2 regions of the Clostridium sp. CTA-7 genome follow, and region 2 is predicted to be linked to the other one. Evidence: riboswitches for the same ligand, from Rfam matches in the RefSeq annotation. Region 2 holds a riboswitch; the other holds the start of a gene.
What was found. A riboswitch is a leader RNA that binds a small molecule or an ion and turns the genes downstream of it on or off. The one in region 2 is predicted to bind magnesium.
Positions count from the first base shown of each region.

Region 1: linked by a shared signal. The riboswitch ahead of mgtE (magnesium transporter) and the one ahead of mgtA (magnesium-translocating P-type ATPase) in region 2 are both predicted to bind magnesium.

Region 1 covers NZ_BAAAAV010000009.1:155,305-170,704, reverse strand. The annotation lists gene ACYUEX_RS16085 (helix-turn-helix transcriptional regulator) at 1-570, opposite strand, end outside; gene agaV (PTS N-acetylgalactosamine transporter subunit IIB) at 948-1,424, shown strand; gene ACYUEX_RS16075 (PTS mannose/fructose/sorbose/N-acetylgalactosamine transporter subunit IIC) at 1,447-2,259, shown strand; gene ACYUEX_RS16070 (PTS system mannose/fructose/sorbose family transporter subunit IID) at 2,249-3,091, shown strand; gene ACYUEX_RS16065 (N-acetylglucosamine kinase) at 3,260-4,213, opposite strand; gene ACYUEX_RS16060 (YetF domain-containing protein) at 4,589-5,284, shown strand; gene ACYUEX_RS16055 (DNA-3-methyladenine glycosylase family protein) at 5,334-6,275, opposite strand; gene mgtE (magnesium transporter) at 6,511-7,854, opposite strand; M-box (ykoK) riboswitch at 8,039-8,200, opposite strand; gene ACYUEX_RS16045 (3-hydroxybutyryl-CoA dehydrogenase) at 8,399-9,241, opposite strand; gene ACYUEX_RS16040 (electron transfer flavoprotein subunit alpha/FixB family protein) at 9,385-10,392, opposite strand; gene ACYUEX_RS16035 (electron transfer flavoprotein subunit beta) at 10,414-11,193, opposite strand; gene ACYUEX_RS16030 (acyl-CoA dehydrogenase) at 11,211-12,350, opposite strand; gene ACYUEX_RS16025 (short-chain-enoyl-CoA hydratase) at 12,459-13,241, opposite strand; gene ACYUEX_RS16020 (redox-sensing transcriptional repressor Rex) at 13,530-14,171, opposite strand; gene ACYUEX_RS16015 (heavy metal translocating P-type ATPase) at 14,587-15,400, opposite strand, start outside.
Region 2 covers NZ_BAAAAV010000001.1:630,682-646,081, forward strand. The annotation lists gene ACYUEX_RS02685 (alpha/beta hydrolase) at 1-836, opposite strand, end outside; M-box (ykoK) riboswitch at 1,071-1,230, shown strand; gene mgtA (magnesium-translocating P-type ATPase) at 1,577-4,267, shown strand; gene ACYUEX_RS02695 (HAD family hydrolase) at 4,441-5,070, shown strand; gene ACYUEX_RS02700 (ROK family protein) at 5,070-6,092, shown strand; gene ACYUEX_RS02705 (response regulator) at 6,338-7,030, shown strand; gene ACYUEX_RS02710 (sensor histidine kinase) at 7,041-8,021, shown strand; gene ACYUEX_RS02715 (undecaprenyl-diphosphate phosphatase) at 8,193-9,044, shown strand; gene ACYUEX_RS02720 (ABC transporter ATP-binding protein) at 9,057-9,803, shown strand; gene ACYUEX_RS02725 (ABC transporter permease) at 9,803-11,653, shown strand; gene ACYUEX_RS02730 (response regulator transcription factor) at 11,767-12,438, shown strand; gene ACYUEX_RS02735 (ATP-binding protein) at 12,495-13,463, shown strand; gene ACYUEX_RS02740 (ABC transporter ATP-binding protein) at 13,559-14,311, shown strand; gene ACYUEX_RS02745 (ABC transporter permease) at 14,311-15,400, shown strand, end outside.

The DNA of each region.
Region 1 (15,400 bases), on a different contig from region 2:
TGTGTGAAATTGATTTTTACCATATACAATTAGATCAGATGAGTTTAATGTGTAATCAACACCATCAATAGATGTATTTAAAGTTCCATTATCAACAAATGTCAATTCAAATAAACTATGACTTTCTCCTTTAAAATTGTAATTTGGACTTTTAATCGTATAATAATAAGCTATTATTTCAGGGATATTTATAGTAGGCAATATTCTATTATAAACATATGGTGGATTTAAAAATTCAAGTTTAAGATTATATCCTGACGGTATTATTAAATTAAAAGTGACTTGATCTGTCATTGAAACAATATTAAAATACATATTAGGCTTAATTTCTAATTTTCTATGAACTGCAAACAGTTTGAAATCACCATTACTTGAATCACTTATTAATATAGATGCCATTCCTTTAACAATCTCTATATATGTTGGTTCTGAGAAATTGTATAGGCTAGAAATAACTTTATCACTAGTTACAATTTGCTTTAATATTAAATCATCCTTATGTATATCCTTAGCTTCATCATAAACAGAACCATACTTTCTAAATTGAGCACTAGTTGTTTTATCATACATAAAAATCACCTCAATATAAATTACTAATATTACTTTCTAATAAGACTTTCGCTAATCCTTAATTAATATCAATTTTATTTTGATTAGCTAATTTTATATTATAAGAATTAATTAATCAATTAATATTTAAATTAAATTTATTAATATATTATATCATAGTTTTTTTTGAATTTAAAAGAGAACTTAGCCGTAGCATTAATATACTATATTAATACTAACATCGTATTTTTACAAAACTAAATTTAACTCCACTTTGTAAACGTTGTTAAAAAGAATAAAACAAATACTAAAAAGTGTAAAGATTATCATTTATATTAAGTATATAATGTTCTCATATTGGTGAAAATAAAATGTTTTCACAAAAAGGAGGTGATATTATGCCGAATATTGTATTAACAAGAATAGACAACAGATTAATTCACGGACAAGTTGCAACTCAATGGTGTGGTTCTATTGGTGCAAACTTAATTCTAGTTGCAAATGATGTTGTAGCTGGAGACAAACTAAGACAAGGTCTAATGGATATGGCTGCACCAGCTTATGCTTCAACTCGTTATTGGACAGTAGAGAAAACTATAAGTACAATTCATAAAGCTAGTGCTAAACAACTTATATTTATAGTTTGCGAAACTCCTACTGACGTGTTAAGACTTGTTGAAGGTGGAGTTCCAATAAAGAAAGTTAATATTGGAAATATGCACATGGCAGAAGGAAAAAGACAAGTTGCTGGTTCCGTTGCAGTAGATGACAAGGATGTAGAAGCATTCAAAAAATTAAAGGAATTAGGAGTAGAGCTTGAAATAAGAAGAGTTCCTACCGAAAATTCAGAAAGTATTGAGAAGATTTTTAAATAAAATAATACAGGGGGAATACTAAATGGATTTTAATATTATACAAATTCTCTTGGTTGCAGTATTTGCATTCATTGCAGGTATTGATCAATTTAGTTTCTTAGAATCATTGTATCAACCAATTGTATCAGGAGCTGTTATTGGTGCAATTCTTGGAGATTTACAAACTGGACTTATTGTAGGTGGTACTTATCAATTAATGACAATCGGTAACATGCCTGTTGGAGGAGCTCAACCTCCAAATGCTGTTATCGGAGGAATAATGGCTGTAGTATTTGCCATTTCTTCTAAATTAGAGCCAGCTGCTGCAGTTGGATTAGCATTTCCATTTGCAGTAATGGGACAATATTCTGTTACTTTATTATTTACAGCTATGTCACCATTAATGTCAAGGGCTGATAAATATGCTGAAAAAGCAGATACAAAGGGTATTGAAAGAATTAACTATTTAGCAATGGCTGCTTTAGGCGGATTCTTTGCACTTGTAGTTGTTATAGGATTAATCGGAGGTAGTGCTGCTGGTGATGCATTATCAAGATTATCAGAACAATACGCTTGGTTCATGGGTGGACTTAGTGCTGCTGGTAATATGATGCGTTATGTTGGATTTGCAATTTTATTACGTATTATGTTATCAAAAGATTTATGGGGAGTTTACTTTGCAGGTTTTGCACTTGCAACTATAATAGGTAAAATAGAAGGTTTAGCTGGATCTGCATTATTATTAATCGCATTCATCGGAATCGCAATTGCTCTCTATGACTTCCAAATTAACGTAAAAATGAAATCTGCTACAGCAAATATAGGAATAGGAGGAGATGACGAAGATGGAATCTAATGCTACACAATATAAAGATTTGACTCCTGCCAAACAACTTGACAAAAAAACTTTAAACAAGATGGTTTGGCGTTCATTATTCTTACAAGCTTCATTTAACTTTGAAAGAATGCAAGCTGCTGGATGGTTATACGGAATATTACCTGGATTAGAGAAAATTCATACTGATAAAGAAGACCTTTCAAAGTCTATGAAACATAACTTAGAGTTCTTTAATACTCACCCATTCCTTGTAACTTTTGTTATGGGTATAATTATGTCATTAGAGCAACAAAAAGCTGATACTAATACTATCCGTGCTGTCCGTGTTGCTGCAATGGGACCTTTAGGTGGAATTGGAGATGCTATTTTCTGGTTCACATTAGTTCCAATTACTGCTGGTATCACTGCCAATATGGCTATTAATGGATCTTTAGCTGGTCCAATACTATTCTTATTAATATTTAATGGTGTTCAATTTGGAATTAGATATTGGTTAATGCATTGGTCATATAATTTAGGTTCAAGCGCAATTGATATCCTAACTAAAAATGCTAAAGAATTTACACGTTCAGCTTCTATGCTAGGTGTATTCATAGTTGGTGCACTTACTTCAAACTATGGTGCAACAAGATTAGCTATTGAAATACCAAATGGAGAAGCTCCAATTAATATACAAAAAATATTAGATGGTGTTCTTCCTCAAATGATTCCACTAGCTCTAACATTAATGTTATACTACTTAATTAAGAAAAGACAATGGTCTCCTGTTAAATGTATAGGTTTATTACTTGTACTTGGAATAGTTGGTGCTTTATTCGGTCACTTATTTGGATTCACAATGTGGGGTTAATATAAATAAAAAGAGGACATGCTGTTTACTAGCAGTCCTCTTTTTTTATTAATTTAAATTTAGTATTATTTAACTTATTCAACATATAAGCTATTTTATCTAATTTGTTACTGATTACAAAAACGAAACGAGGCTATCTCAGACCAGCCTCGTTTTATTTATATTCTTTTACTTAAATATTTCTTTAACATTATCCGGAACTTCATTACCTGCTAAAGTATATGCTAATAATACTGAACCATTCCATGGATCTAATGCTGGCTCTTGCAATTTACATTTTAACTCTGAATCATTTATCATTTCTTGTAAAGGCTCTAAAACGTGTTTTCCAGACTTAAATACCCCACCTGTATATGATACTACAAATTCATCTTTAAAATTTAATTCCTTTGATATAGCATTTATATGCTCAAATATAGCCTCTGCAACATCCCTAAATATTTTTTTACAATCTGGACATCCTTCTTCCGCTGCAAGAAAACATATTTTAGAGAATTTAGCTAATTCTGTTCTATTAAACTTCAATCTATTAAATACTACGTCAACTATTTCATATTGGTATGTTATATTATACTCTTTTTCTAATATATCGTATAAAGCAGTTTTTTCTTTTCTTCCATCTTTTTGCTTTGTATATTCATTTATAGTCCTTAAGGCAATCCAATATGCACTACCATCATCACCTATTCCTGGTCCAAACCCGCCACATCTAGCAAGCTTACCTTCTGAATTTCTTCCATAAGCTATACTACCTGTACCAGCAACTACATTTATTCCTGGCTTGCAAGCAGTTCCCCCTGCCCATCCATTAACAGCATCATTATCAATAGAATATGGTATTTCCATAACTTCTTTTATAGCTTTATCAATTTTTTCCATGTCTTCTAAGCTTTCTCCATATCCAGGGACTCCTGCAAATGCATAGGCTATATCCTTAAATTCTATATTCGCTTCTTCACATACCTTTGCAATATTTTCTCTTAACTCTTTTTTTATACCATCCACACCAACTTGATGAATGTGTATAGTTGAACCTTCCTTTTCTGATACCTTTTCAAGCTTGTCATTAACTAGTAGATACTTTGTTTTAGTTCCGCCTCCATCAATACCTAAATAATACATTTTTCCTTCCCCCTATACAACTTGTCTTATATAATTCTTTTTACTATAATAACATATTATAAACCTTACTAATTTTAAGCTATGTCTAGTATATTATTAATAACTTCCTCTACTATCTAATTATATCTTTATTATTATTAAATTCCAATATTATACTCTATTAAAATTAATAGATATCTCATATTAATTTTTAATACATATCTTTTCTTAACTTCTATATACTTCTATCATTTATGCCATCTTTCAACTGATAAAAAAACATTCTTGAATAAATTAATTAGCTTTGGAAAACATAAATTAAGTTATTATAGATGAAAAGGTTATTTTTTATTCTTATTGTCTTAAAAATTCATATTTTTAGAGGAGATGTTTAATATGAATATAGGAAATGTAGACATACTTAATTTATTATTCAGAACAACCGTTATATTTATTGTATTGTTAACATCAACAAGAGTACTTGGAAAAAAGCAAATGAGTCATCTAACATTTTTTAATTATGTTACTGGGATTACAATTGGTTCTATTGCTGCCAATGTAGTTAGTGATATTCATAGGCCCATTACGGATGAAGTTATTGGTTTGATTTGGTGGTGCGTACTAAGTAGCCTTGCTTCATACATAAGCTTAAAATCAGGAAAAATAAGACATATACTAGACGGACAACCAACTATCTTGATAAAAAAAGGTAAAATTATGAAAGATTCTTTATTTTCAACCGGTCTTAATATTGATGATCTTTCAATGCTACTTAGAAAGAATAGTGTTTTCTCTATTTTAGAAGTGGAATATGCTATATTAGAGCCAAACGGAAGCTTAAGTGTAATGAAAAAACCTGAGCATCATCAACCAACTAAGTCTGATATGAAAATACCTGTTTCCGAGATAAAATATATTCCTTCTGAAATAATTAGTGATGGTAAAATAATAAAGCATAATTTAAAAGAATTTGATTTAGATGAGAAGTGGGTAAAAGATGAACTCGCTAAGCAAAATATAAATTCAATTAAGGATGTCTTTTATGCTGAAATTCAAAGTGATGGAACTTTATTTATTGATAAGAACCCATAATAAAACAAAATAAGGTTGGATGCATCCTTGCTATTCCAACCTTATTTTTTTATACTTCTATTTTGTTTTCCCTTGCATAGTAGAACAAATATTGTTGTGCCATCCCTGATAAGGCACCAAATTTATCCCTAGCAAATACTCTCATTTTATTTAAAGATACATCTGGAGCAACATAAAAATGAATCATTGCTCTTTTAACCCATACATCTACAGGAAAAGATGAATGTTTTGCCATTGAAAATAACATTATACAATCAGCAACTTTTGCTCCTACTCCCATAAACTTTTGAAGTGCTATATGGCATTCATCATCATTTAATGATTTTATGTACTCTAAATCAAAATCTAATACTTCTGGTCTTTCTTCATACTTAGTAGGATTTAATTCTATATCCTCTTTAATTACTAGAGCTTCATTAACTTTTTTAATAGTATCAACTATATACTTACTTCTAAAAGATGCACCTGTTTCTTGTATTTCCTCTAGTGTGGATCCCTTAATTGCTTTTGGAGTTGGGAATGTATAATATTCATTTCCTTTGTATTCTACTTTTTCTCCCCATTTTTCACATATCTTTTTAACTGTTTTCTTTATTGATGGAATACTATTTCTAGCTGATATTATAAAACTTATAAGCATTTCAAAAGGATCTTGATTTAATATTCTGATTCCATACCCAAACTCAACACTTTTTCTAAGTATTTCATCCTTTGCAAGAACATCCTTTATATCATCATAGCTTCTTTCTAAGTCAAAATAATTTAACCATATGTTATTAAAGTCTTTTTCATTAGTATTATATATTGTAACTTCATCATCTTTTTGAATTACTTCTATAACTTTTCCATAGGCAACAATTATGTAATTACAATCATTTATCTTATCCCATCTAAAACATTGCCCACACTCTAATATTTGCTTTATATTAAAGTTTTTAACTCCTTGTATTATAGCTTTATCTTCTTCAAATATAACATTTTTAAAATCCATTTCTTCACCTCTATATATCTCATTAATATATTATTTATCCCCGAGACATAAACGAACTATTCCCCTCTTCTTTTAATTAATTATAACACAATATAAATTAAAATAAAAAATTGCAAATTGATAATTTTAAAATAAACCTTATTTAGTTTAAAAAAATAGAGAAATTCAATGAACTTCCCTATAAATTTAATTTTATAAACATTTTACTATTTTTGATTGTCAATATGATCACTCTTTAAATTAAATAATTTAATAATAAGGTAGCTAATCCTAAGAAGAAGAAGAAACCTAATACATCTGTAAATGTTGTTACAAATATGGATGAAGCTAATGCTGGGTCTATATTAAGCTTTTTAAGCACTATTGGTACTACATAACCTGACATTGTAGCAACAACCATATTTAAAACCATGGCTACACCTATAACTATTCCAAAAACAATATTTCTTTCCCACATATATCCTAATATAGATATTATAATAGCTATTACAGAACCTGTTATAAGTCCGATTCCGACCTCTTTAAAGAATGTATGCTTAATATTGTTAAAGTTTAATTCCCCTAATGCTAATCCTCTAACAATTATAGTTAATGTTTGTGTACCCGCATTTCCGCCCATTCCTGCAACTATTGGCATAAATGTAGCTAAAGAAACTACTCGTCCTATTGTACCTTCAAACATCCCTACAACTGCTGATGCTAAAATAGCTGTAACTAAATTAATAACAAGCCAAGGTAATCTACTTTTTACTGACTCTCCTAATGTTCCATTAATCTTTTCTTCCTTGTCTATTCCCCCAAGACGATGAATATCTTCTGTACTTTCATCCCTTAATATTTGCATCACATCATCAAAGGTTATTATACCAAGTAATCTTTTTGCATTATCTACTACAGGCATAGTTAAATATCCATATTTCTCAAACCTATGTCCAACTTCTTCTTGATCCATATTATAGGGAATCCATTCTACATTAGTATTTAAAATATCTGATATCTTAGTATTAAACCCTGAGACTACTAAATCTTTTAATGGAACTATTCCTTTAAGCTTATCAAAATTATCTATTACATATAAGTCATATATATTTTGAATCTCTTCTCCATATTGTTGTAAATATTTTAAAGTTTCCTCTACCGTCATATTCTCTTTTACTGATATAAATTCCGTAGCCATTATCCCTGCGGCAGTATCTGGGTCATAGCTTAATAATTGCCTAACTTTTCTAGCATCCGCATCAGTCATCTTTGCTAAAATTTTATTTGCTTGTTCTTCATCTAAAATACCTAATAAATCTGTTAATTCATCTGAGGACATTTCTTCAATAATATTTTTTTGTTTGTTTTCTGAGAATTCACTAAGTATTTGATACTTTTCCTCATTTTCAGCTTCATCTATTATTGATGCTATAAATTCCTCTGGTAATCTATATAAAATATCAGTTATATCGTCTTTATTATCACGCAATACATCTAATATATCTACTGGATGTATATCTTCTATATACTTAATAATTTTATCTTGTGGAGCATGAAGTAAAAATCTTCTTAACTCTTCCTTATTCATATCTAATTTCATAAATTTTCCTCCTAAATTTAGATAGGAGAAAATCCTTCAATAGAGAGTACTACTATTAAGACTTTCCTATCTTTTTTATATCTAAATCTATTCAATTCATACCTTGTCCCCAGATACGAGTCCATAGTAACATCTCCCTTCAAAATAAAAAACTTTTGCCCTCTACGACAAAAGTTAATAACATTAGCTTTATAATCGTAGAGCTTTAGCACTATAAAGCGTAGACACAATGTCAGCTACATTAAAAATCACCTTAGCGATGATTCTTGCTAACCCATTGGAATCTCTAGATTTTTCTGGGTAGTAGCATTTTTCTTTATAGGAGCCTCACCTAACAATTTATATTATATATTTATTCCTAGTTATATACTATGCAATAAAAATCTACATGTCAATAAAATGAATATTATTTTATAACAAACTATACTTTAAACTATTATAAACCTCTAATATTATATACAATATATCAAATAAAAAAAAGTGAAAGAGCTTAGGAATTTATTCCTTTACTCTCTCACTAGTTTTAATTCTTTATTATTAAATTCTAATAGTTATAGAATCCTTTTCCTGTTTTTCTTCCAAGATATCCAGCTCTAACATATTTTCTTAAAAGACTACTTGCTCTATATTTACTGTCTCCTGTTTCATTATATAAAACATCCATAATAGCTAGACAAACATCTAATCCTATAAGATCTCCTAAAGCTAAAGGTCCCATTGGATGATTTGCTCCATATTTCATTGATGTATCTATGTCTTCAACTGAAGCTATTCCTTCTTGTAGTATAAATGTAGCTTCATTTATCATTGGAATAAGTATTCTATTAACTACGAATCCTGGAGCTTCTGCAACTTCTACAGGCTCTTTTCCGATTGCAACTGATAAATTTTTAACAGCATCAAAAGTTTCTTGAGATGTAGCTATACCTCTTATAACTTCTACTAGCTTCATTACTGGAGCTGGATTAAAGAAGTGCATTCCTATAACTTTATCTGGTCTTTTTGTTGCTGATGCAACTTCTGTTATTGATAATGATGAAGTATTAGAAGCTAAGATTGCTGATTCCTTACAAATTGAATCTAGTTCAGCAAATATACTCTTTTTAATTTCCATATTTTCTACTGCGGCTTCTATTACTAAATCACAATCCTCAGCAAGAGATAAATCAGTAGTTCCCGTTATTCTTGAAAGTATAGCTTCCTTATCTTCTTCAGTCATTTTTCCCTTAGAAACTAATTTGCTTAAGCCTTTATTTATTCCAGCTATTCCTCTTTCAACAAATTCATCTTTGATATCTCTAACTATAACTTCATATCCTTTTTGAGCGAAAGCTTGAACTATTCCAGCACCCATTGTTCCTGCGCCTATTACAAAAATCTTTTCCATTTTTACTAAACACCCCTTTATAATTGATAGTTGTCAATTAATAATTAACAATTCAAAAAAACTAAATTAATAAATATTAAATTTACTCTTTAATTGTCTATTTTCTATTGCTAATTGTCAATTATATTTATTGTATGTTAATTCTATTTCTCTTCTTTTAACTCTTTTACTTGTGCTGTCATTTCTGGCACAACTTTTAATAAATCTCCAACTATTCCATAGTCTGCTGACTTCATTATTGGAGCTGATGAATCTTTATTTATAGCTATTATCATGTCAGAGTCTTGCATACCTGCAACGTGTTGTATTGCTCCTGAAATACCACATGCTATATATATATTTGGTCTTACTGTTTTACCTGTTTGACCAACTTGATAATCTCTTTCTATCCAACCATTTTCCACAGCTGCTCTTGATCCTGCAACAGTTCCTCCTAAGGCTTCTGCTAATTCTTCTAGTATAGCAAAGTTTTCCTTAGAACCAACTCCTCTACCTCCAGCTACTATAAAGTTAGCTTCACTTATATCAACTATATCCTTAGCTTCCTTTACAATTTCAACTATTTTAGTTCTAATATCTGCTTCTTCTAGCTTAACTTCAACATTTTCTACAGTAAACTCTCTATCTTCATCTGGAAGCTTTGAGAACACTCCTGGTCTTACTGTAGCCATTTGTGGTCTATGATCAGGGCAAGCTATTGTTGCCATTAAGTTTCCACCAAAAGCTGGTCTTGTAGCTAGTAAATCTGCTTTTTCAACATCAACATCCAAAACTGTACAGTCTGCTGTTAATCCTGTTGATAATCTAGCTGCTACTCTAGGCCCTAAATCTCTTCCAATGAAAGTAGCTCCTATAAATAATATTCCTGGTTTTCTTTCATTAGCTATATCGCAAATAACTTTTGTGTATCCATCAGTTGTATAATGCTTTAATAACTCATTTTCAGCAACGATAACCTCATCTGCTCCATGTCTTCCTAATGTGTCTGCTAATCCATTAACTTTATCTCCTAATAGCAATGCTGTTAGTTTTACTCCTAACTTATCAGCAATCATTCTACCTTCACCTAATAATTCTAGAGAAACCTTTTGAAGTTCCCCTTCTCTTTGCTCAGCAAATACCCAAACTCCATTGTAATCTGCCATACTCATATTTTTTACCTCCCATATATCTTAGATATAGTGCTTTTCCTTTAATTTTCCTAATACATGCTTTACAGCTTCTTGTGGAACTTCATTTATTATTTCTCCAGCTCCTTTAGCTTCTTTAGTCATACTCTTTTTAACCTTAGTCGGCGATCCTTTAAGTCCTAATTCATCTTTATTCACATCTATATCATCAGCTGACCAAATCTTTATTTCCTTATTAGCTGTGTCAAAGATATACTTAACATTCATATATCTTGGCTCATTTAATTCCTTTATAGCTGTTAAAAGAACTGGTGCCTTAACTTTTATTAATTCATACCCATCTTCTAATGCTCTATTTACTAATAATCCATCTTCTTCTACTTTAACATCTTGAACATATGTTACTTGAGGTATATTTAAATGCTCTGCAATTTCTGGACCTACTTGAGCAGTATCTCCATCGATTGCTTGTCTTCCTGCAAATACTATATCATACTCTAACTTTTTTAAAGCTCCTGCTAAAGCCTTTGAAGTTGCTAATGTATCTGCTCCCGCAAAAGCCCTATCAGTTATAAGAATAGCTTCATCAGCTCCCATACATAAAGCTTCTCTTAAAGCATTTTGTGCTTGAGGAGGTCCCATACTTATTACTGTAACTTTCGCTCCTGTATTGTCTTTTATTGTTAATGCTTCTTCTAAAGCATGTTTATCCTCTGGATTTATTATTGATGGAACTCCATCTCTTATAAGTGTTCCTGTTTTTGGATCAATCTTAACAGCTGTTGTATCTGGAACTTGTTTTAAACAAACTACTATATTCATCTATAAATCCTCCCTTATTATCTTAATGCATTTCCTGAAATAACCATTTTTTGAACTTCTGATGTTCCTTCATAGATTTCAGTTATCTTAGCATCTCTCATCATTCTTTCAACTGGATATTCCCTAGTATATCCGTATCCACCGAATATTTGAACAGCCTTAGTTGTTACATCCATAGCAACTTCTGCTGCATAAAGTTTAGCTCTTGCTGCTTCTACTGAATATGGAAGTTTAGCATCCTTTAAGCATGCTGCTTTATAAACTAAGTGTCTTGCAGCTTCTATTTTTGTATCCATTTCTGCAATCATCCATTGTAAACCTTGGAATGCTGCTAATGGTCTTCCAAATTGTTTTCTTTCCTTCATATAAGCAACTGCTTCGTCAAATGCTCCTTCTGCTATTCCTAAAGCTTGAGCTGCTATACCTATTCTTCCTCCATCTAGAGTTTTCATAGCTATACCAAAGCCTTTACCTTCTTGTCCAATTAAGTTCTCCTTTGGAACAATACAATTACTCATAACTAATTCTGTTGTTGAAGAAGCTCTAATTCCTAGTTTTTCTTCTTTCTTTCCTATTGAGAATCCTGGAAAATCCTTTTCAACTATAAATGCTGATATTCCCTTTGTTCCTTTACTTCTATCTGTCATAGCAAATATTATAAATGTTTCTGCTACTCCTCCATTAGTTATAAATATTTTTGATCCGTTTAATATATAATTATCTCCATCTAATACTGCTACTGTTTGTTGACCTGCCGCATCTGTACCTGCTCCTGGTTCTGTTAAACCAAAAGCACCAAGTTTTTTACCTGTTGCAAGATCTTTTAAATACCTTTCTTTTTGATCTTTAGTTCCAAACTGCTCTATTAAAGATGCACAAAGAGAAGTGTGGGCAGACACTATAACCCCTGTAGTTCCACAAGCCTTTGATAGCTCCTCTACAGTTAATATATAAGAAAGCGTGTCTCCACCTGCTCCACCGTACTCTTTAGAAAAAGGAATTCCTAACATTCCAAGCTTGGCCATTTTTTCAACGTTTTCCATTGGAAATCTTTCAGTTTCATCAATTTCAGCAGCAATTGGTTTTACTTCATTTATAGTGAATTCTCTAGCCATTTGTCTCACTAATTCTTGCTCTCTAGTTAATTGAAAATTCATTTAATATACCTCCTTGATATTGAACCTTTTTTAATTATATGAATTTACTTAATTTAAATATTTTTAATTATTTTAATTTGAATTTTTTTTATATTTTATTTTTTCTGACTATTTGTTAGAAAAATTTTTGGCTCTCTTTTCCATAAATGCTTCCATGCCCTCTTTTTGATCTTCTGTAGAAAAGCATTTACCAAAATCTTCGGCTTCAATTTTTATAGCTTTATCTATATCTACTTGCATCCCCCTATTTATAGCATCTTTACATAGCCTTACTGCTATAGGAGCATTTGCTATTATAGTCTTTGCCATATTTTTAGCTTCTTCCATTAAACTTTCTAATGCTACAACTTTATTAACTAAACCTATTTTTAAAGCTTCATCTGCCTTTACAGTCGCACAAGTATAAATAAGCTCTTTGGCCTTTCCTTCACCAACTAATCTTGGTAATCTTTGAGTTCCTCCAAATCCTGGTGTTATTCCAAGACCAACCTCTGGTTGAGCAAATCTAGCCTTTTCTGAAGCTATTCTTATATCACAAGCCATAGCTAATTCACATCCACCACCTAAAGCAAATCCTGATATAGCCGCAATAACAGGCTTATCTAATTTTTCTAATCTTCTGAAAACTCTGTTTCCTAAAAGACCAAATTCTCTTCCTTCATCTTCAGTTAAGTCCTTCATTTCAGAAATATCTGCTCCAGCAACAAAAGCTTTTTCCCCAGATCCTGTTAGTATGACACAGTAAATATTTTGATCATTTTCTAAATCATCTAAAACTGCATCTAAATCTTTTAAAGTCCCTGAATTTAAAGCATTTAAAGCTTTAGGTCTATTAATTGTAACAATAGCTAGATTTCCCTCTTTTTCAAGAATTACATTCTTTAACTCCATAATAAAGTCCTCCCTTTAACTATACTTATATAAAATTATTCAATTTTTCATTAATCTTTAATTATATAAGCTTCTCAAACCTATACTTTATACCCTTTAATGTGACATATTTAACTAAACATATCAAAAATTCTTTAATAATCTATATGTTTAATAAATAAACCATTTGTTAATCTTGTAACAATTAATAAAAAAAATAATTGAAGCCCCCGCTTCAATTATTATTATAAACTCTTAAATTTTCTTTTGCAATAAATATTTCTAATTTTAGGCAATTTTTTAATGTAACTACTTACTTTCATCTTTATCATGAAGTAAATATATTAATGTTAGTAAACTTTCTGATAAATGAACATTTTCAACTGTAACTTCTTCAGGTACAGATAAATCAACTGGAGCAAAATTCCATACGCCTGTTACTCCACCTTCTACTAAAGTATCACTAACCTTTTGTGCATTTATTCTAGGAACACAAATTATTCCTATATCTATACTGTTATCTCCTAAATAATATTTTAAGTTATCAATATCTTGTATTTCTATATCTCTTATTTTCATTCCAATAAGCTTAGGATTTGCATCAAATATAGCTTCTATAGTTAACCCTATTTGAGAAAATCTACTGTAATTTGCTATTGCCTGACCTATATTTCCTGCTCCAACTATGATTCCTTTGTATTCTTTATTTAATCCCAATATTAGGCTTATTTGATTATATAAATCTTTTACATTATATCCATAGCCCTGTTGGCCAAAGTCTCCAAAACAATTTAAGTCTTGGCGTATTTGTGACGCTGTAAAGCCTATCTTTTCTCCTAACTCTTTTGAAGAAATTCTATCTACATCATTTCTTAACAACTCTTGTAAGTATCTATGATATTTTGGCAGTCTTTTAATTACAGCCATAGAAATATTCTTTTTCTTATCCATAACCTTCATTCTCCTAATCAAATTTATTTTCATATATTAAAACTTTATTATTACCAAATTTATAATATATATTTTAACACTTTTATTAAAATTTTAAAACAACTTGAGTTACGTATTTAACAAAGTTTCAAAATTTTCTTTTATTTTTCTTAAAATCTAAAAATAGATTATATACTTAATAAACATTTAATAAAATATTTTCCAATAAAAATTAATTTAATTATATTTAGTTATAAAAAATAGACTTATGTATAACGTAGCAGATCCGTTATACATAAGTCTCAAATTTATACAAAGCTTCTCAAAGCTTTGTAAACAAGATAATGATCTTGTATGCTTCCCTTACGCCTGAAAATTTTCAACCTAATTCATTATATTTAATATGATGAAATTTGTCAATAAAATAGTTATAAAATTATTTTAAACATCTAGTTGAATTTAGAACTGCTATTAAAGTTACTCCTACATCTGCAAATACTGCTTCCCACATTGTTGCTACTCCAAAAGCACTTAAAATCAATACTAATACTTTTACTCCTAATGAGAATATTATATTTTGCCATAAAACTTTATTTGTCTTTCTTGCAACTTTAATGGCTGTAACTAAAGCTTCTGGATCGTCTTTCATTAAAACTACATCTGCGGCTTCAATAGCTGCATCTGAACCTATTCCTCCCATAGCAACTCCTATATCAGCTCTTGCTAAAACTGGTGCATCATTTATTCCATCTCCAACAAATATAACTTTTCCTTGAGTTGAATTATCTTTTATTAAACCTTCTACCTTTTCAACCTTATCTCCTGGTAATAATTCTGAAAATACCTTATCAACGCCTACTAGTGATGCTACCTTTTCTGCCACGGATTTATTATCACCTGTTAACATAACGGTTTGAGAAACCCCAACTTCCTTCAAGCCTTCTATGGCTTTCTTAGCACCTTCTTTTATTTCATCGGATATAACTATATTACCTTTATATTCATTATTTATAGCAATATGAACTATTGTTCCAATTGATGCTATATCAGTATAACTTATATTAAACTTTTCCATCAGTTTATAGTTACCTACTAAAACTTCTGCTCCGTTAATTAAGGCTTTAATTCCATGTCCTGATATTTCTTCATAATCACTTAACTCTTGATTTTTTATATCTTTTCCATATTCCTTTATAATAGATTGAGCTATTGGATGATTTGATAAGCTTTCTGCTATAGCCGCAACCTCT
Region 2 (15,400 bases):
CTCGTAGCGGTATATAGTTCGTCCATCATTGAATATGGAACAAAGTCATCTTTATCACCATGAATAAAAAGTATTGGAGTTTTAGATTTCGAAACTTGATTTAATGCTGATGCTTTTCTTAAGTTATATCCAGCTCTAAATTTTGATACTAATGAAGAAGCATGCATTACAGGGAAGTCTGGAAGTGAATAAAGCCCCTTTAATTTATGAGAAAATTGCTTCCAAACAGATGTATAACCGCAATCTGCTATAATTGCCTTTACATTATTAGGTAAATTTTCACCTGATACCATAGAAACAGTAGCAGCTCCCATAGATACTCCATGAAGTATAATTTCTGTATTTTCATAATCTTTAATAATCAAATTTATCCACTCTATAATATCAAGTCTGTCATTCCATCCCATTCCAATGTAACTACCCTCGCTACTTCCATGAGCTCTTAAATCTGGGATCAAAACATTATAACCCATATCATAAAAGTTTTTAGCATAAATGATCATATCAGAACCTTTGCAAGTATATCCATGAACAGTTATTACCCACTTATTAGTAGGATTTTTGTTTAGTATTTTATATCCATGCAATTTTAAATTATCAAATGAAGTTATATATTCATCAGAAAAGTTTGAATTACTAGTTAGCCAATTTTCATCTTTGTTTAAAACTTGTCCACTTTCACTTTCAGATTCTTCAGCTTTACCAAAAATAATATCTTTAGAAGTTTTTGGATTAAGAGCTAAATTATAAAAATAATTACCTACAAAACCTAGAGCACCAACAGACAAAGTTGCTATAACACCAGTTGATATCAGTGCTATATTTTTCTTTTTCATAGTTACCTCCTTGAATTTTTCTAATATTATTAAGGGTTATTTTATCACTTTTAAATAAAATTCACAATAAATTATTTGAAAGTGGCTTTAGAATAATAATATGAATCAAATTTTAAAAATTGGTGCTATAAACTCGTTTTTTATAATTAAATTAAATAAAAATATTAAAAAGGGTTGACAAATATAGAGTAATTTCATATGATGAAGTAGAATTAGAAATTAAAATTCGAAAATTAAATATCTCGGTAGGTGAGGTTACCACAAGGATAAGGGTTGCTGCCGCAAAATAGTGGAGACACTATGAGAAGGTTAGCAGTCTATGTCGAATCCAAGGCATAGACTAATGCAATTTCATCGCCTTGTGAAGCTGAAGCTTGAACGATGGTGAAACAATTTTTTTGTTTTATATTTTTATTGCAATTAATTATTGCATAGTTTAGGAATTTTATTTCCCTTACCATTGTTTTAGCTTTGGTAAGGGTTTTTTATTTTTAATCAATTTTATGTTTATATATTTTGAATTTTTGGAGGTGAGAGGAATGGATGAAGAGAGTAGTAAGAACATAGACCCATTAGGGAGAAGTATGATTTTCGTAAGCACGATGAATTTATTATGTACTAGATTGTACATTCATTCCTCTTGCTCATTACAATTGAATAATTTACATTAGTATTTCTTTTGGGTTTATGTCTTACTTTCTAAAAAAATATTAAAATCTATTTTTTAGGAGGGAAAGACAATGAAAAAAAGAATATTGAAAAAAAACACTACTAATGAATTAAGATTAGCTGAAACAAAGAATAGATTAATTTCAGCTGCAATTCAAAATGAAAGTGCTATATTAAAGATATATGATACAAGCTATAATGGCTATGAAGAAAGTAAAGTTGAATTAATGAGAGAGAAGTTTGGAAAAAATGAAGTTACTCATCAAAAAGGTGACTCTTTATTAAAAAGACTTTTAGAAGCTTTTATTAATCCATTTACTATAATTTTATTGATTTTAGCAGTTATATCATTCATTACAGATATAGCTATTGTTGAACCAGCAAACAGAGATGCAACATCAGTTATTATAGTAACTACAATGGTTTTAGTTAGTGGAATCCTTCGTTTTGTACAAGAGGCAAGGTCAAGTAAAGCAGCTGAAAAGCTAAGTGAAATGGTTAAGACAACTATAAGTGTAGAGCGTAAAGAAATTGGAAGACAAGAAATTTCAATTAATGAAATTGTAGTTGGAGATATAATTCATTTAGCGGCTGGTGATATGATTCCAGCTGATGTTAGAATATTAAGATCTAAGGATTTATTTATAAGTCAATCATCATTAACTGGTGAAAGTGAACCAGTTGAAAAAATAGATAAGGCTATTATAAGTGATTGTAAAAATCCTGTTGATATGAATAATTTAGCTTTTATGGGAAGTAATGTTATTAGTGGTTCAGCTACAGCAATAGCAATTAATGTTGGAGACGATACAATATTTGGTTCTATGGCAAAGCAAATAGTAGGTAAAAAAGTTACTACAAGCTTTGAAAAAGGTGTAAACTCAGTATCCTGGGTATTAATTAGATTTATGTTAGTAATGGTTCCGATAGTGCTATTCATGAATGGTTTTACTAAAGGAGATTGGATGGAAGCATTTCTATTTGCTCTTTCTATTGCAGTAGGTCTTACCCCAGAAATGCTACCAATGATTGTTTCAGCAAACCTTGCAAAAGGTGCAGTTTCTATGTCAAAGAAAAAAGTAATAGTTAAAGATTTAAATGCAATACAAAATTTTGGATCTATGGATGTTCTTTGTACTGATAAAACTGGAACACTTACACAAGATAAAGTTGTTTTAGAATATTCTCTTGATATTGAAGGAAATGAAGATAGTAGAGTATTACGCCATGCTTTTCTTAACAGCTATCATCAAACAGGATTAAAAAACTTAATGGATATAGCTATAGTAAATCATGCAAATGAAAAAGATATGATTGAATTATGGAAAGATTATAAAAAAGTAGATGAAATACCATTTGATTTTAGTCGTCGTCGTATGAGTGTAGTAGTTGAAGATAAATATGGTAAAACTCAACTTATTACAAAAGGAGCAATTGAAGAAATGATATCAGTTTGCTCACATGTAGAATATAAGGGGAAAATAGAACCTATTACAGAAAAAATAAAAGATGAAATTCTAGAGACAGTTGCAGGCTACAATAGAGAAGGAATGCGTATATTAGGTATTGCTCAAAAGAATAATCCATCAAAAGTAGGAGAACTTTCAGTAAAAGATGAAGCTGATATGGTTCTAATAGGATATCTTGCATTCTTAGATCCTCCAAAGAAAAGTACAGCTGGAGCAATAAAGGCTCTTGAGGAGTATGGTGTTAATGTTAAAATTCTTACTGGAGATAATGATGCTGTAACATCTTCAATTTGTCGTCAAGTTGGAATAAAAGTAAGTAATTTATTGCTTGGATCAGATATTGAAGAAATGGATGATGAACTACTTAGTGAAGTAGTAGAAGAAACTAATGTATTTGCTAAGCTTTCACCACAACAAAAGGTACGTGTTGTAGCTGCTTTAAGAAATAATGGACATACTGTTGGTTTTATGGGAGACGGAATAAATGATGCAGGAGCTATGACAGAAGCAGATGTTGGGATTTCTGTAGATACAGCAGTAGATATATCTAAAGAATCAGCTAACATTATATTGTTAGAAAAAGATTTGATGGTTTTAGAAGATGGAGTAATAGAAGGCAGAAAGATATATGCAAATATCATTAAATATATTAAAATGACAGCAAGCTCTAACTTTGGAAATATGTTTTCTGTTCTAGCAGCAAGTATATTCTTACCATTCTTACCTATGATGCCAATACAGCTTTTAATGCTAAATTTAATTTATGATATTTCTTGTATAGCTATTCCTTGGGATAATGTAGATGAAGATTATCTTAAAGCACCTCGTAAATGGGATGCAGGCTCCATTAGCAAGTTTATGATTTGGATTGGACCAACTAGCTCAGTTTTTGATATTGCAACTTATATTCTAATGTATTTCTTTATTTGTCCATTTGTATTTGGCGGACAATTCCATACACTAAATGAAGTGCAACAGTTAGGGTTTATGGGACTTTTCCATGCAGGATGGTTTGTTGAATCACTATGGTCTCAAACTCTTGTAATTCATATGATTAGGACACCACGTATTCCATTTATTCAAAGCCGTGCATCATGGAAGCTTACAACATTAACAACATTAGGAATAGCAATAGGAACTATAATTCCTTATACAGCTTTTGGAAAGGCTTTAGATATGGTTGCTATGCCAGCAATTTATTTCCCTTGTCTAGTTATAATAATAATTCTTTATATGGCATTAGCAACAGTTTTAAAGAAAGCTTTTATAAATAGATATGGTGAGTTATTGTAAATATTTATTAAAGAAAACAAGCTAAGTTTTAAATTTAGCTTGTTTTTATTTAATGAGCAATGAATATATAAATTTAGAGTATTATTAATTGTTGAATAATTTATAAAATTATGATAAAATACTTTTGCAATAAACTTTTAAAAGGTTATATTAAAAGTTAAGGAGAGAGAAAATTGAGAAAATACAAATGTGTAATATTTGATTTAGACGGAACAATTTTAAATACAGAAAGAATGAATATGATACCTCTACAAAGGTTAATTAAAGAAGAACTTGGACAAGATATATCATATGAAAACTTATTGAAATATAAAGCATATGCAGGAAAAAAGACAATAGAAGAATTAGGTTTTAAGAATATAGAGAAAGCTTACGATAAATGGGTGAAGTATGTAAATGAATTTGAAGAAGGGGCTACATTATATGATGGCCTTGATGAAGTTATAAAAACTTTATATAAAGAAGGAATCATATGTGCAATAGCAAGTTCTAAAATGAAAAATCAATATGAAATAGATTTTGTACCTACTGGATTGCAAAAATATATTAAATGTGAAGTGTTAGCTGATGATACAGAAAAGCATAAACCTTATCCAGATCCATTGCTTAAGGTTGCCGAAATACTAGATATATCACCAAAGGAGTGTATGTATATAGGTGATACAATATTTGACTTTAAAGCTACAAAAGCAGCTGGTATGGATTTTGGAATAGCCATATGGGGAGCAGATAGCTTAGATGGTATAGAAGCTGATTTTAATTTAAAAGAGCCAAGAGATATTTTAAAGGAGTTAAATATTTAATGAAAAAAATTGCAGGAACACCAAAGGAACTTAAAAATGTAAATACTTCATTAATAATGAATTCTATAAGGACTAGAGGTAATGCAACGAGAGGTGAAATTGTTAAAGATACAGGAATAAGCCATACAACTGTAAGAGGAATACTTAATGAACTAATTGAAATAGATGAAATAATATCTATTGGATTGGATGAATCAAGTGGTGGAAGAAGAGCAGAAAGATATAAAATTAATTCTAATAAAAGGTATGTAATAGTACTTTCAGTAGAAGAAGCAAAAATAGTATATAGAGTGGTAAATGCCTTAGGTGAAGTCTTAGAGGAGAATACTAAACTAATAAATGGTGTAGAGGATACTAAAACTATAATAGATTCCATAGAAGGTTTATATAGAGTTTATTCTAATATAGAGGGAATAGGAATCAGTGTACCAGGAATAGTGACTAAAGATGGGTTTTTATCTGGAATTAAGATGGAAGAGTGGAAAGAGATAAAAATAAAGAAACAGCTTGAGGAGAAGTATAAAATTCCGATAATATTAGAAAATGATATAAACTCAACTTCTATAGCTTTTTATAATGATTATGTAGAAAAGAATAATTGTAGAAGTATGAGCCTTGTGTATATAAGTTTTACTTCATTAGGAGTAGGATCAGGAATAATAGTAAATGGAAATGTTTTAAAGGGTGACGATGGATATGCAGGTGAAATTGGTTTTATACCTATGAAAGATAAGTTTTTAAACATTGCTATGATGAGTGATCTAGATGATGATACCTATTGCAGAATAATTATAGATACTATTAAAACTATATCAGCTATAATTAATCCTAAAGTAGTGGTTTTAGGTGGAAGTAGTTTTAAATATGAGATGAAAGATAAAATAATAAATCAGTATGATAAAGAATTTAATATAAAAACTAAAATACTAATAGAGAATAAAGAAGCTGATTATGCTTTAGAAGGAATAAAAGAAAAGGCATTAAGCTTAATAAATAAAGAGGTTAAGCTTATTGAAATTTAATTTAAACTAAATTAGTTTATTATAAGTATGGAGGGCGTTATAGTTTTTACTAGCGTAACCAAAATACTTTTAAATAAAATTGAAAGTTATGGCTATAATTTAATATAAGCCATAACTTTTCTTTTTACTAAGAAACACATAATTAATAAGAGTTCTTATATAAATACCTTACTAAAATGTAATACAAATATGTATGGAATAATTGTATAATTAATGTAATTCAATAATTATAGGGAGTAAATAATATGAATTATAAAATATATATTATAGAAGATGATTTATCAATAAGCCTTTTATTAAAAGAATATATATCTAAATATCAATTTGATGTAAAAGTAGTAGAAAACTTTGAAAATATAATGGATGAATTTAATGAATTCAATCCTGATCTTGTATTATTGGATGTTAACTTACCTAAGTTTGATGGTTTTTATTGGTGTAGGAAAATAAGACAAGAGTCGAAAGTACCAATAATATTTATATCAGCTAGAGATAGTGGAATGGATCAAGTTATGGCCCTTGAAAATGGGGGAGATGATTATATAACCAAGCCTTTTTATTATGAGGTTGTTATGGCAAAGATAAAAAGTCATATAAGAAGAGCCTTTGGAGATTATGCCCCTAAAATGAATGAGAGAATAGTAGAACTTGATGGATTGATATTTTATCCAGAAAGATCAGAAATAGAGTTTAATGATAAGAAATTAATAATAACGAAAAAGGAAGGTATATTATTAGAATATCTTATTAAAAAATATCCTAAAGTTGTAGATAGAGATTTCCTTTTAGAAAAGATATGGGATGATATCGAATTTGTAGAAGAAAATACATTAAATGTTAATATAAGCAGAATAAGAAAGAGGCTTCAAGAGATTGGAATATATAATGGAATAGAAACTGTAAGAACAGTTGGATATAGGTTAAATAAAACCTGGTAGGAGAATTAAAATGAAATTATTTATAAAGGATAGTAAAGGATATATAATTATATATTTCTTAAGCCTTATTATTACATTAAGCTATATAACACTTTTAGGTAATTTAAATCTAAATGAGCGTTTCTATATATTATTATTTAATACATTTATTTTATTTGTTTTCTTGGGAAGTAGATATTATAAAAATAAAGAAGTTTATAAATTCTTAGAGAAGAACTTAAATAATTTAGATGATTCTGTATTGAATTTAGGAGATTCAGTTTTAGGAGAAAGCATATCTAATGTTTTAAAAAGAGCAAATAGTTTATATGAAAATAAAATTATGGAATTCAACAAAAGCCATGAGGATCATTTGACATTTATAAATCAGTGGGTTCATCAAATGAAAACACCTTTATCAGTTATACAGTTACAGCTGCAAGAGTATGAAGGGGAAGAGCCTATTGAAAATATTAAAAAAGAAGTATATAAGTTAAATAGGGGACTAAATATGGCAATGTATTTTGCTAGGCTAGATTCATTTCAAAAAGATTTTATAATAGAGAAAATTTATTTATATAAGTTGGTTATGGACAAAATAAATGAGGAAAAAACCTTATTTATTAAAAATAAAATAAAACCAGTAGTTGAAATAGATGAAGATATAGAAATATATAGTGATGCAAAGTGGGTTAAGTTTATATTAGAACAGCTTATTGTTAATGGGATAAAATATTCTAAAGGCGTTGGAAAAGAGTTAATAATAAGAGCTTATGAAGATTCAGGATTTGTTAGATTAAATGTAATAGATGAGGGTGTAGGAATAAATAAAAAAGATATTAAAAGAGTATTTGACCCATTTTTTACAGGAGAAAATGGACGTAAATTCGGTGAATCTACTGGTATGGGATTATACATAGTAAAAAAGGTTTGTGATAAATTAGATCATAAGGTAGTAATAGATTCTAAAATTGGAGGTGGAACAATAGTTACAGTAATGTTTAAAAAGTAGGATTATTTATCCTACTTTTTTTAGTAAATTAGCCTAGGTTCCAGAAGTTTTAAAAATAGAATAGTCGAAGGTGACATACATGTAATAATCCTGTAAGGTTTAAAGATAGTAGAAATAAAGTAATTTCCTTTAAACTAGATATATAAAGTTTAAAGGAGGATAAATAAGGTGATTGATATAATATTTATATTAAAAGCGATTATAATTGGAATAGTAGAAGGACTTACAGAATTTATTCCTGTATCTTCTACAGGACATATGATATTAATTGGAAGCTTAATAAATTTTAATGGCGAGTTTGCTAAAATGTTTGAGGTAGTAATTCAATTAGGCGCAATACTAGCTGTAATAGTTCTTTACTGGAAGAAAATTAGTGAAAGTATAATAGAATTTTTAAAATTTATAATTACTAAAGGAAAAGAAGGTAGCGTGGGGTTTAAGTTTGGAATTAATATTATAATAGCTTCTATTCCAATGGGGATTATAGGTGTATTATTTTATAAGAAAATAAAATCTTTATTTAAGCCAGAAGCTGTAATTATAGGTTTCATAGTAGGTGGCATTTTATTATTAATAGTGGAAAATATATTTAGAAATAGAAAAAAGCTAACTTATAATATAGATGATATAAGTTATATTCAAGCTTTAAAGGTAGGTATATTACAAGTTTTAGCTGTTTGGCCAGGAATGTCTAGAAGTGCATCAACTATTATGGGAGGATGGATTGCAGGAATGTCAACATCAATAGCTGCTGAATTTTCATTCTTTTTAGCTATTCCAGCAATGATAGGTTCATCAGGTAAAGACTTATTTGAATTTGATTACTCTATAATGACATCAACTTTATGGATTGCATTAATATTAGGATTTATTGTTGCCTTTATAGTATCGATGATAGTTATTAAAAAATTTATTGGTTATTTAAAGAAAAAGCCTATGAGAATATTTGCAATATACAGGATTTTAGTAGGAATTTTACTTGCTATATTAGTATTTAAAAAAGTTATAACATTAACGGTATAAAGGGAGAGAAAAATGGAAGTTTTAACAGTTAAAAATTTAAAGAAGATATATGGAAATAAAGTTGTATTTAGCGCTTTAAATAATATTAACTTTAATATAGAAAAGGGAGAATTTGTAGGGATAATGGGGCCTTCGGGAAGTGGAAAGACAACACTCTTAAATATGATTTCTACAATAGATAAACCTACTTCAGGAGAAATAAAAGTAAATAATGTTAATCCTTTAATACTTAAAGGAGATGAATTGGCGTTATTCAGGAGGAGAAAGTTAGGCTTTGTATTCCAAGATTTTAATTTAATAAATACATTGACTATTGGTGAAAACATATTGTTACCATTGACCTTAGATGGAGTATCAATAAATGAGCAATATAAAAGGCTACAAAGAGTAGCAGATATTCTTGGTATAAAAGAATTGCTAAATAAAAGGACCTTTGAAGTGTCTGGAGGTGAAGCTCAAAGAACAGCAGTTGCAAGAGCTTTAATACACAATCCATCAATTCTTCTAGCAGATGAACCTACTGGAAATTTAGATTCAAAAGCATCGAGGATAGTAATGGAGCTATTTGAAAAAATAAATAAGGAGGAAAATGTCACTACAATGATAGTCACACATGATCCATTAGCAGCCAGCTATTGTAATAGAATTTTATTTATAAAGGATGGATCAATATATAATGAAATTTATAAAGGGGATAATAGACAACAGTTTTATCAAGAAATTTTAGATGTTCTTGCGTTACTAGGAGGGGGAAGATAATGAATTTTATAGAGTTCGCCACTAGAAATGTAGGAAGAAATATAAGGGCATATTTTGGATATTTCTTAAGTAGTAGTATTTCAGCAGCGTTATTATTTTCATTTACTATGCTAATACTGCATCCAGAATTAGATATAAGTAGCTTTCGCAACTACTTACAAGTTGGATTTTATTTAACTATGGCAATAGCATACGTATTTTTATGCTTCTTTATATTTTATTCTGTAAGTGTATTTTTAAAAAGTAGATATAAAGAGTTTGGAACACTATATATTCTAGGAGCTTCAGATAAACAAATAAAGAAAATGATTATAATTGAAAATATTTTGATTAGTTCTATATCTGGTGTGATTGGAATTATATTAGGATTAATTTTTTCAAAAATATTTTTAGTAGCTAGTGGGAAGTTATTAGGTTATGATATTTTAACTTTTTATTTCCCAACTAAGGCAATGATAATTACAATAATGGCGTTTATTTTAATGGGAGGAATAATTTCTATTTTCACTGCTAGTATAATAAAAGAAGATAAGGTTTTAGCATTGCTTAAAGCAACAGAAAAACCAAAGGATGAACCAGAAACATCGAGTATTCTTACATTAATTTGCATTGTATTAATTGTTGTAGGATACTATTTTTCAATTACCTCAACCATGAAAAATATAATATATAGAATTGTGCCTGTAACAGTAATTGTTATAATCGGAACTTATTTATTGTTTTCCCAGTTTAGTGTTTTTATAGTAGATAAGCTAAGAAGCATTAGAAGGTTTTATATGAATAAAACAGCATTATTATGGGTTTCAAATCTTTTATATAGAATAAAAGATAATGTAAGAATGTTTTTTATTATAACAATAACTTCAGCAGTGGCATTTACGTCAATTGGAGGAGTATATTCATTTTGGCTTAATAAGGAATCAGAAGTGGATAAAAATTTTCCTCAAGCATTTTTCTATTCCTTTGATGAAGATAATATAAATATTGATGAAAAAATAATGTTTTTTGAAGATGATTTAAAGGAGTATAACTATAATTATACAAAGGTTAAGGGTGAAATAAAATCACTACAATATAATAATAATGAGATAAATATAATAAGTGAAAGTACCTATAATATTTTAGCTAATTCACTTAAAAAAGATAATATACTTCTTAATGAAAATGAAGCTGTATTAGAAGCACAAGTTACACAAGGGCTTAAAAATATATCAATTGATAGTATGAATATAGAAGTTACTTCAGTTTTAGAATATAGAGTTCTTCCAGCTTTATATGAGGATTTATATATTATAAATGACGAAGAATATAATAAAATCAATGCTTCAGTATTTTCATTTTATAGTATTAATATAGATAATTATAAAGAAACTTTGGATATATCTAAAAAATATATAGAGAAGTTTCCAGAAGAAAACTATAGTAAAGAAGAGATTCTTCTAATAAAGGCTAATATGTTAGAAGCCATTAAATTAGGGTATGGAATATTTATGTTTCTAGCAATATTTATAGGAATAATCTTCTTTGTAACTACTGCTAGCTTTCTATATAATAAATATTATATGGATATAGAAGAGGATAAAGTGAAGTATAACAATCTAAATAAAATAGGATTAACCTTTAAAGAAATAAAGAAAATATCAACTATAGAAATTGGAGTATTATTTTTACTTCCTTATATAGTTGCAGTAGTACACTCTTTATTTGCACTATTAGCATTAAATAATGCATTTGAAATGGAAATAAGAATATCAGCAATTACAGTAATGGGAAGCTTTTTAATTATTCAAGTTATATACTTCCTTGTTATTAGAAAAAGATATTTAATTGAGATAAAAAGAAATTTATAAAAAATAAGGGTGATTAAATGTCACCTTTATTTTGTTATATTAAAATTAATATATTTATTATTTTAATATGTATAATGGTATAATTTAGATAAAAACATTGAGAGGTATCTATAATGAAAGAAATTTTATTAATTGAAGATGATTTTGATTTAGGTAAACAGCTTTCTTCATCACTAAGTAAATGGGGATTTAGCGTTGATTTAATAGATGATTTTAATAATATAATAGAGGAATTTATAAATATAAAGCCAAGCTTAGTAATAATGGATGTTAATTTACCTTATTACGATGGTTTTTATTGGTGTGAAAAAATTAGAGAAATATCTAAAGTTCCAATAATATTTTTATCTTCAAGGGATTCTAATATGGATTTAATTATGGGAATTAATAATGGCGGAGATGATTATATAACCAAGCCATTTTCTATAGAAGTTTTAATAACTAAGATAAATGCAATTCTTAGAAGAAGTTATGATTATGTGGGTTTAGATTCTATTATGTATTATAAGAATACTATTTTAGATATGGAAAAGTGTACTTTTAAGTATGAAGATAATATCATTGACTTAACTAAAAATGAAATGAAAATTTTATCAATTCTTATTAAAAATAAAGGTAAGGTAGTATCAAGAGATAAGATTATGATGAGTTTATGGAATGATGATGAGTTTGTAAGTGATAATACATTAACAGTAAATGTAACTAGGCTTAGAAGCAGACTTAAAGATGAATTAGGATTAAATGATTTTATAAAGACCAAGAAAGGCATAGGGTATATGATTTAATGGATTTAATAAGGTTTATAAAGGAGAAAGCATTAAATGTAATACTTTTAATTATTTTGATAGTTATAATAAATGTATATTTAATTTCTATAAATTCCTTCAATAATAGAATTGGAGATCTAGTTTATTTAGACTTTATTATAATTGCTATTTATGTAATATATTTTTATATAAATTATAATAGTTGTAAGAAAAAGTACCATGATATATATAATTCAATTTCAAATAAAAAGGATATTTCTATAGAAGATATTAAAGGAACTTCATTAGAAGAAGAGATAATGTTAAATATTATAGAAAATAAAGAAAAAAAATATGATGCTAAAGTACATACATATGAAGAACAATTAAGGGATATGGAAGAATATATTTCTAAGTGGATTCATGAAATAAAGCTTCCTATAACAGCACTTAATATAATCTCTGATGAAATAGAAGAACATAATGTATCAGATAGTGTCAAAAATGAAGTTGAAAAAATTAATTTTTTAGTTAATTCAGTAATGTATGGTAGTAGAGCTACAGTTGCATCAGAAGATATATTTATTAAAGAAGAAAATTTAGAGACTATAGTGAAGAAGTCAATAAAAAATAATGCATTTTTCTTAATAAAAAATAAGATAGAAGTGTCTACAAATAATTTAAATTATAATGTTTATAGCGATGGGAAATGGATTATTTATGTTTTAGATCAATTAATTAATAATGCAATTAAATATTCAAAAGAAAATAGTAAAATTGAGTTTTATGCAGAAAATCATAATGATTGTATAAAGCTATGTATTAAAGACTATGGAATTGGAATAGCAAAAGAAGATATAGATAGAGTGTTTAATAAAGGGTTTACAGGAAGTAATGGTAGAAATAAAGTATACAAATCTACAGGAATGGGGCTTTATTTTACAAAGAAAATATTAAATAAATTAGAGCATGAAATTTCTGTTGAATCAATTAAGAATGAATATACTTTGTTTAGTATATATTTTTATAACATATCAGATTATCTAAAGGTTACTAAAATGTAACATTAGAATTTAAAAGGTAAGGTTAGGTGAAGGAATCCAAATTAAAAAACTATTAAAATAGAATTAAAGTTAAATTAATTTTGGAGGATTTAGTTATGAAAGAAATTTTAAAATTAAAGGATGTATCTAAAGAATATGGTGTTAAGGGATTTAGGACAAGAGTATTAAATAAAATAAACTTTACTGTAAATGAAGGCGATTTTATTTCAATAATGGGACCATCAGGAGCAGGAAAGACAACTTTGCTTAATTTAATATCCACATTAGATAAGCCGACTAAAGGAGAAATAATTCTTGATGGATTAGATATAACTAAGATTAAAAATAAAGAGTTATCTAATTTAAGAAGAGATAAAATAGGATTTATATTTCAGGACTATAACCTTTTAGATAATATGAACTTAATGGATAATATAGCATTACCTTTGGCACTTGGAAGAAAGAGAACTAAAGATATTGAAAATAAAGTTATTAATATTGCCAAAATATTTGGTCTTAATGAACACTTGAAAAAGTATCCATATGAATTATCAGGAGGACAAAAGCAAAGGGGGGCAGCAGCTAGAGCATTAATAACTAGCCCAAAAGTAATATTTGCAGATGAGCCTACTGGAGCCTTAGATTCAAGATCATCATCAGATTTGTTAGAATCTTTAAGTAGAGCAAATAAAGAAGAAAAGGCAACTATTGTTATGGTTACTCATGATGCTGTTACTGCAAGCTATTCAAATAAAGTTTATATTTTAAGTGATGGGGAAATAAAGTGTCAATTAAATAAAGGAGATAATAGAAAAGAGTTTTACGGAAAAATAATTGATATGTTAGCATCCTTAGGAGGTGCTAAATAATGAGCGTATTTAATATAGCTTATAACAACTTTAAGAACAATATAAAAGTTTATACTATGTTCTTTATCTCTATGATATTTTCTGTAGTTGTGTTAAGTAACTTCTTAATAATGATGGATGGAGATGTAATGAATGTCCTTGGTGATATGAATGAGGAATATAGTAAGCTCATATTACAAATGATAACTATTATTTTAGTAATATTTATGTTTTTCTTTATTTGGTATGCATCTAATATATTCTTGAGAAATAGAAAAAAGGAAATTGGAATTTATGCATTTATGGGACTTGATTCATTTGTAATAGGAAAAATATATTTTATTGAAATGATGTTAATTGGAGTAAGTGCATCAATAATAGGTACAATAATAGGTGTAGTTTTATCAAAGTTTTTTCAAATTGTAGTTTTTAAAATTGCAGATTTTAATATAGATGTTTCATTTAATGTAAGTATAAATTCAATTATCTACACTATATTAATTTTTATGTGCATATTCTTATTTATGAGTATAAAAGGATTTATAAGCATAGTTAGAAGTAGGATTGTAGATCTTTTAAATGAAAGTAAAAAGCAAGAGAAGATGCCAAAGGTTAATTTTCTTATTTATATAATTGCAATAATATCATTAATTTTAATAGGCTATGGTTATTATTTAGTAGATAAAGAAGCAACAAATGCCGTTAAGACCTTAATATTAGTTTGTATAGGAACATATGGATTGTTTGGAGCTGTATTTCCAATAATATTTAATTTTTTAGTTAATAAGAAATCTATATTATATAAAGGATCAAATATTATAACTATAAATAATTTAGCTTATAGGCTTAAGAAGAATTATACTGTTTATGCAACTATAGCCATTCTTACAGCAACAACTACAACTGTATTAGGAACAGCCTTTTCAATGAAGACCACGTATGAAAATAGTCAAAAAAATATTACATTATATTCTTTAGCTATTGCATCTACAGATAATTTTGATACTAAAAAAATATCTAATATATTAAATAATGTAGGAGAAGAGAAATATTCATTAAGTACTAAAGTAGTGAAAGTTAATAGTACATTAAAAGATGTTCCACAACATG